2 regions of the Lentibacillus sp. JNUCC-1 genome follow, and region 2 is predicted to be linked to the other one. Evidence: a T-box and tRNA genes for the amino acid it is inferred to sense, from the RefSeq annotation. Region 2 holds a T-box; the other holds one or more tRNA genes.
What was found. The T-box of region 2 lies ahead of trpS (tryptophan--tRNA ligase). A T-box ahead of a tRNA ligase gene usually reads a tRNA of that ligase, here a tRNA-Trp.
Positions count from the first base shown of each region.

Region 1 (3,475 bases), on a different contig from region 2:
AACTTAGCTATATCGGAAAATCGCATGAAATTACTATACGAGTTGCAACCTAAAACTTCCCAGGCCAGGGATTTAAGTTTGTTTTTCGCTGATTCGCAATTTAGCTCAAAAGGTTCTATCTGCAATGCACCAATCCTTTAACAGGGATTATAAATAAAAACGCTGCACTTAAGCAACGTTTTTTATTTATAATCAAACAGCATCGCGTTTGTTCTTTTTAACCTGTTTACTTCTGAGCTGGCCACATGCTGCGTCGATATCAGCACCGTTTTCCCAGCGGACGCCGCAGTTAATGCCTCTCTTTTTCAACACATCTGCAAATGTCTGAATGACTTCGGTATGGCTGCGCTGATACTGGTTGTGCTCATCAACGGAATTATATGGAATCAGGTTCACATAACTCAAGTGCCGCTTATCTTTAAGCAGTTTTGCGAGCTGTTCTGCTTCTTCCACATGATCATTCACGTCTCTTAACATAATATATTCATACGTGATGCGTCTGTTCACCTTTTCCAAGTAATAATCTACAGCCTTCATCAATTTTTCAATTGGAAAAGCCCGGTTGATCTTCATGATCTGGGTTCTTAATTCATTGTTTGGCGCATGCAGTGATATAGCAAGATTCACCTGTGTCCCGGCATCGGCCCACTCATAGATCTTATGCGCCAGACCACTTGTCGAAACAGTCATATGACGGGCACCGATATCTAGCCCATTATGGTCGTTGACGACATTGATAAAGTCCATCAGATTATTAAAGTTATCGAAAGGCTCACCGATGCCCATAACAACAAGATGACTCACACGTTCGCCGTTCCCTTTCTCATCCAGACTCTTTTGGACATTCATGATCTGCTCAACAATTTCACCGGCGTTCAAGTCACGGCTCTTTTTCAGCAAACCACTGGCACAGAACGAACACCCGATATTACAGCCAACCTGTGTCGTGACACATACGCTTAACCCGTAGTTAAAACGCATCAGAACGGTCTCAATTAAGTTGCCATCTGACAAACGGAACAAATATTTAACCGTGCCATCTTCAGATTCTTGTTTAATTTCTTCATCCAATGTATGCAATACGAAATGCTCTTCCAATAAAGCAATCGTAGCTTGATTTAAATTCTTCATCTCGGAAAATTTGCCAACACGCTTTTTATACAGCCAATCCCAAACCTGTTCAGCCCGGAAACGTTTTTGACCATGTTCCATTAACCAAGACTGCAGAGCGTCATATGTTAATCCGTAAATTGATGTTTGACTCACGTTCTCACCCTCATTCGTTATTGCAATCTATTTATTGTACTATAAGATCGTGGATACTTCAATGATGCCTGGTCCTGTGACCAACGAAAAACGCTTGTACAACGGATGATGTACAAGCGTTTCTATAATTAGTACCTGAGGTGGGATTCGAACCCACAAGCCTCGCGGCACAGCATTTTGAGTGCTGCGTGTATGCCAGTTCCACCACTCAGGCATATGATAAAGTTTAAATGAATTGAAGGCAATCAGTCAAGTATTGGAGGCGGCAACCGGATTCGAACCGGTGGTAAAGGATTTGCAGTCCTCTGCCTTACCACTTGGCTATGCCGCCAGCCATAAAAAGTAAATGGAGCGGAAGACGGGATTCGAACCCGCGACCCCCACCTTGGCAAGGTGGTGTTCTACCACTGAACTACTTCCGCTTAATGGCTGGGCTACCAGGATTCGAACCTGGGAATGACGGGACCAAAACCCGTTGCCTTACCGCTTGGCTATAGCCCAATGTGTTATATGGGGCGACCGGTGGGGATCGAACCCACGTGTGCCGGAGCCACAATCCGGTGCGTTAACCACTTCGCCACGACCGCCATATAAAAATGGCAGGGGTAGTAGGAATCGAACCCACATCAAAGGTTTTGGAGACCTTCGTTTTACCATTAAACTATACCCCTATATGTTAAATGGTGGAGGGGGGCAGATTCGAACTGCCGAACCCTGAGGGAGCGGATTTACAGTCCGCCGCGTTTAGCCACTTCGCTACCCCTCCAAGAAAATACATAAGAGTGGTGGCTCGGGACGGAATCGAACCGCCGACACAAGGATTTTCAGTCCTTTGCTCTACCGACTGAGCTACCGAGCCTGATTCTTATTAAATTAAGTGGCGGTCCGGACGGGACTCGAACCCGCGACCTCCTGCGTGACAGGCAGGCATTCTAACCAACTGAACTACCGGACCAATTTGGTTGCACTAAAGTACTACTGATTTTTAACTGATTTCATCAGTTAAAATAATTTGGTTGCGGGGGCAAGATTTGAACTTGCGACCTTCGGGTTATGAGCCCGACGAGCTACCAGACTGCTCCACCCCGCGATATAAAAAAATATTGAACTGTTAACCATGCGTTTATATGTTATGCATATAAATTCTGCATGTGACCACAGGTTATAAATGGTGGAGGATGCAGGGTTCGAACCTGCGACCCCTTGCTTGTAAGGCAAGTGCTCTCCCAGCTGAGCTAATCCTCCGTATTTTAAATCATGGTGACCCGTACGGGATTCGAACCCGTGTTACCGCCGTGAAAGGGCGGTGTCTTAACCGCTTGACCAACGGGCCGTGCTAAGATTCTAAGTAATAAATGGCGGAGAGCGAGGGATTCGAACCCTCGAGACCGCGATAGCGGCCTACATGATTTCCAATCATGCTCCTTCGACCAACTCGGACAGCTCTCCATGGCTCCACAGGCAGGATTCGAACCTGCGACCGATCGGTTAACAGCCGATTGCTCTACCACTGAGCTACTGTGGATTAGAAAATAATGTTTATAGCTCATATTTTTTGCCCGGATTTAAAAACTTATCCAAGTTGGCAAATCTGGTAAAAGCCTGGCGGCGAGCTACTCTTGCAGGGGCGATGCCCCAACTACCATCGGCGCAGAAGAGCTTAACTGCTGTGTTCGGCATGGGAACAGGTGTGACCTCTTCGCTATTGCCACCAGACCTTTATGAATTTTAGTCACATACAATATTATAAGCGATTTTCAGGAAAAATCAAGCTTATTGTATAAAATATGTTGGATTTTGTACCCTGAAAATCAAATAAGAGGTCAAGTCATCATCGTACTTTACGCTAGTTAAGTCCTCGATCGATTAGTATCTGTCAGCTTCACGTGTCGCCACGCTTCCACACCAGACCTATCAACCTCATCGTCTCTGAGGGATCTTACTCACTCGAAGTGATGGGAAGTCTCATCTTGAGGGGGGCTTCATGCTTAGATGCTTTCAGCACTTATCCTTGCCACACGTAGCTACCCAGCTATGCTCCTGGCGGAACAACTGGTACACCAGCGGTGTGTCCATCCCGGTCCTCTCGTACTAAGGACAGCTCCTCTCAAACTTCCTGCGCCCACGACGGATAGGGACCGAACTGTCTCACGACGTTCTGAACCCAGCTCGCGTACCGCTTTAATGGGCGAACAGCCCAACCCTTGGG
Region 1 is NZ_WHOH01000003.1:310,537-314,011, reverse strand. Features, by position in the region: gene rlmN (23S rRNA (adenine(2503)-C(2))-methyltransferase RlmN) at 193-1,266, opposite strand; tRNA gene JNUCC1_RS11965 (tRNA-Leu) at 1,399-1,480, opposite strand; tRNA gene JNUCC1_RS11960 (tRNA-Cys) at 1,524-1,597, opposite strand; tRNA gene JNUCC1_RS11955 (tRNA-Gly) at 1,614-1,688, opposite strand; tRNA gene JNUCC1_RS11950 (tRNA-Gln) at 1,693-1,767, opposite strand; tRNA gene JNUCC1_RS11945 (tRNA-His) at 1,778-1,853, opposite strand; tRNA gene JNUCC1_RS11940 (tRNA-Trp) at 1,864-1,937, opposite strand; tRNA gene JNUCC1_RS11935 (tRNA-Tyr) at 1,948-2,032, opposite strand; tRNA gene JNUCC1_RS11930 (tRNA-Phe) at 2,050-2,125, opposite strand; tRNA gene JNUCC1_RS11925 (tRNA-Asp) at 2,145-2,221, opposite strand; tRNA gene JNUCC1_RS11920 (tRNA-Met) at 2,280-2,356, opposite strand; tRNA gene JNUCC1_RS11915 (tRNA-Val) at 2,436-2,511, opposite strand; tRNA gene JNUCC1_RS11910 (tRNA-Glu) at 2,525-2,599, opposite strand; tRNA gene JNUCC1_RS11905 (tRNA-Ser) at 2,623-2,715, opposite strand; tRNA gene JNUCC1_RS11900 (tRNA-Asn) at 2,717-2,791, opposite strand; rRNA gene rrf (5S ribosomal RNA) at 2,867-2,982, opposite strand; rRNA gene JNUCC1_RS11890 (23S ribosomal RNA) at 3,113-3,475, opposite strand, start outside.
Region 1: it has a tRNA-Trp gene. The T-box ahead of trpS (tryptophan--tRNA ligase) is inferred to sense a tRNA for this amino acid. The anticodon was not compared.

Region 2 (3,475 bases):
TTCGTTGCCAGGGACCGGCGATTATAACCAATAGATTGTGCATGTGAAAATCCTTCCCGTTTGTAAAAATGAAGGCGCTTGGCAGTATCTGTATCTTCATAATCCACAGGCTCAACTTCCAGGATGATTGGCTTATTTTTCATCTTGAGCTTTTCTATAAGTTGATGGCCAATTCCCTGCCCGCGTGATTTGGTTGAAACCCATACATAATCTATAAAAATAAACGTTTCAAACTCCGCATACATCATCACATGATAAGGACCTTCATCTTTATAGTAGACATCGCCTTTTTCTTCAAGAAGCATTTCCATATGTTCCTGTGATTTCATTTCTTCAATCGGGAAATATTGATTCAGCTTTTCATACCAATCCATTAAAGTAAACGTCTCCTTCACAAATTAATCATCATTAAGTATACATCAATTGTTGTTGATTGTTAAACGGCTTTTTTCTGAAAATAGCCGGATAAAACTGAGTGAGCACCGTTGTGCATAGCTCACCTTTCGTATACTTAAAATAGCGTTTAATTAAACCATATTATTATGGTGTGTAGTCAACGTTCTTTGTATACGTATTGCCAGAATTCCACAACAGAAATTCGTCAATGCCGTTTTCATTCAGTGCTTTAATCTGAGCTTCTACTTCTGCCTTACCATATTGTTTGGTTGGGCCGGAATAAAGCCAAGGTGCTTCAAAATCCTGAAGCCATGGTCTTGATGTAGGGCTTTTATCCCCCAGTTGTGCAAGTAGATCATTTTCTACTTTTGCATACTCAGTTACTAGGCGGTAAGGCTCTTTATCCGGCATAGGTATGCCAAAGTAGTTATTTCCCCAGTGACTCGGGTAGATCATAGATGAAATAACGTCTACGTTTTCTGAGATCTCAAGGAAGTTTTGACCGATTCCCGGCGTTTCTACAACATCCGCAGCATAGCCAAAAATATCAACGGCAACATCGACATCGTAATATTCAAGCTCTTTCCGGGCATAACTCACAAAATCAGTTACAGCTTCGACACGCTGCTTAATCTCCCCTTCTTTAAAGTCTGCGTATTCCCCTAAACTGTAGTCAAAGCGATCAGCGTAACGTTCAAATCCTTCTGGGAAGCGCACGTAATCAAATTGGATTTCTTTGAAGCCCAGCTTGGCAGCCTCCTCGGCAATATCAACATTGTATTCCCAAACTTCTTTCATGAACGGGTTGACGAAAGCTTCTCCCTTATTATTCACCCAGACCTTGCCATTTTCCTTAAATGACAATTCAGGACGCTTCTTAGCAAGTACAGAATCTTTAAAAACAACGATACGTGCGATCGGGTATATTCCTTTTTCTTCAAGAACCTCTAACATTTTTCTTGGGTCATCCATATAATTTAACGCGATGTCTTCAAAAGGTGACCCTTCTTCCGGTTTATACGTCAGGTTGCCGTGATCCTCTTTAATATCAATGACCATTGCGTTGAGATCAGTTGTATCGACAAGATCAACCAAGCCTTCAAAGCGACTGCCTCCCGCAGAAGGACCAGTCACGTAGATGCCTCTGACAGCATCAGGGTAATCAAACTGGAGGCCTGAATCATATGTAAACCGTTGAAACTTGGTTTCTGAGTCAAGCAATTCAAGTGAAGTCTGTCGTTCATGGTGTAATTTCATGGGTTTTGCTTCATTGGATTCAGCATGTACATCAATAGATTGGGCAGGCATAAGCAGTGCTCCTGTTAACGCAACTGCGCTGATAAGTGGTTTATATATAAGTTTACGGATCATGTATCATCAATCTCCCATATTAGTCTTGCATTCTATTATATACGACTGGGATGCAAAATTGAATAGGAAAATTAAATACTGTCATTTTCTTGATTTCTCGATGATGTTTCTTTATAATTGGATCAATATTAATATGTGCAATGATAAAGAAGCAGTACAATCACCCTCTGGTTATTAGAGAGCTTGTGGTAGGTGGAAACAAGCATCAAGGTGAATTGGAATTGGACTTTAGAGCACATAACTGTTTAAAGTGATTCTGCCGTTGATGGCTGAATAATAAGGGTGGCACCGCGGTTCATTCGTCCCTTTACCTGAGGATGAGTGGGCTTTTTTTGTGGCAAAAAAGTAAAACCATCCCTATCACTTAGATAAAGTCATTCCCCATATATCTTTTAAAATGTATTGTTATACACCATTAATCTCAACAAAATACTGGAGGCAATTTCTTATGAAAACCATTTTTTCAGGCATTCAGCCAAGCGGCACTTTAACACTCGGCAATTACCTGGGAGCGCTCGTGCAGTTTACTGAACTGCAAAATGAACATGACTGCTACTTCTGTATTGTGGATGAGCATGCCATAACTGTTCCACAGGGCCGTCTGCAACTCAGGGAACAAATTCGTTCACTTGCAGCCCTATACCTTGCATCAGGCATTGACCCAAAGAAAGCTACCTTATTTATCCAATCAGAAGTTCCTGCACACACACAGATGGGATGGATGCTGCAATCGATCAGTTATGTGGGCGAACTTGAACGGATGACGCAGTACAAAGATAAGTCTGAAGGTAAAGAAGGGGTTTCTTCAGCATTATTGACCTATCCGGCTCTAATGGCATCCGATATCCTGCTGTATAATACGGACATTGTTCCAGTTGGAGAAGATCAGACCCAACATATGGAACTTACGCGCAATCTCGCCCAGCGCTTTAATAACCGCTTTAACGACATTTTAACCGTGCCGGAAATCAGCATTCCGAAAGTCGGAGCCCGTATTATGTCTTTGCAAAATCCCGAGAAAAAAATGAGTAAATCAGACAGCAATACGAAAGGATTCGTTTCTCTGCTTGACGAACCAAAACGGATTGAAAAAAAGATTAAGAGCGCTGTAACAGATTCTGAAGGCATCGTTAAATTTGATAAAGAGTCTAAACCTGGCATTTCAAACCTGTTGACAATCATGGCCAGTTGCACAGGGCGCTCGATCACTGAACTGGAAGAAGCCTTTGAAGGAGAGGGATACGGCGTGTTTAAACAAGCCGTAGCTGATGCAGTCATTGAAAAACTGGCACCTATTCAAGAAAAATATGCTGATCTCATCAACTCTGAGGAACTAGATGCTATACTCGATCATGGTGCTGAAAAAGCGTCTATGACCGCCAACAAAACACTTGCCAAAGCCAAAAAAGCGATGGGCCTTGGACGCAAGAGAAAATAATAATTTTTTACATCATAAATGCCTGGCATGGAAGTTAATCATGCCAGGCATTATATTTGAGTAATAAAGAATTACTGTTGTTTTGAAGCTTGTTGTTTCTGTTCTTCAAAAGCCCACATTTTTTCAAGAAAAGGCTGCCCTTTAATCAACTTCTCACAGAACTCTTCATGGGCAAGACTCCATCCTTGCCGCACACTACTGTAGAGTGTTCTCCAGGCTTTTTCCTCGTTCATATAATGGATATTCGGATATTGCTTTGGATCCCATTCA
Region 2 is NZ_WHOH01000001.1:296,972-300,446, forward strand. Features, by position in the region: gene JNUCC1_RS01485 (GNAT family N-acetyltransferase) at 1-374, opposite strand, end outside; gene JNUCC1_RS01490 (putative glycoside hydrolase) at 541-1,767, opposite strand; T-box leader at 1,899-2,077, shown strand; gene trpS (tryptophan--tRNA ligase) at 2,216-3,205, shown strand; gene JNUCC1_RS01500 (YjbA family protein) at 3,277-3,475, opposite strand, start outside.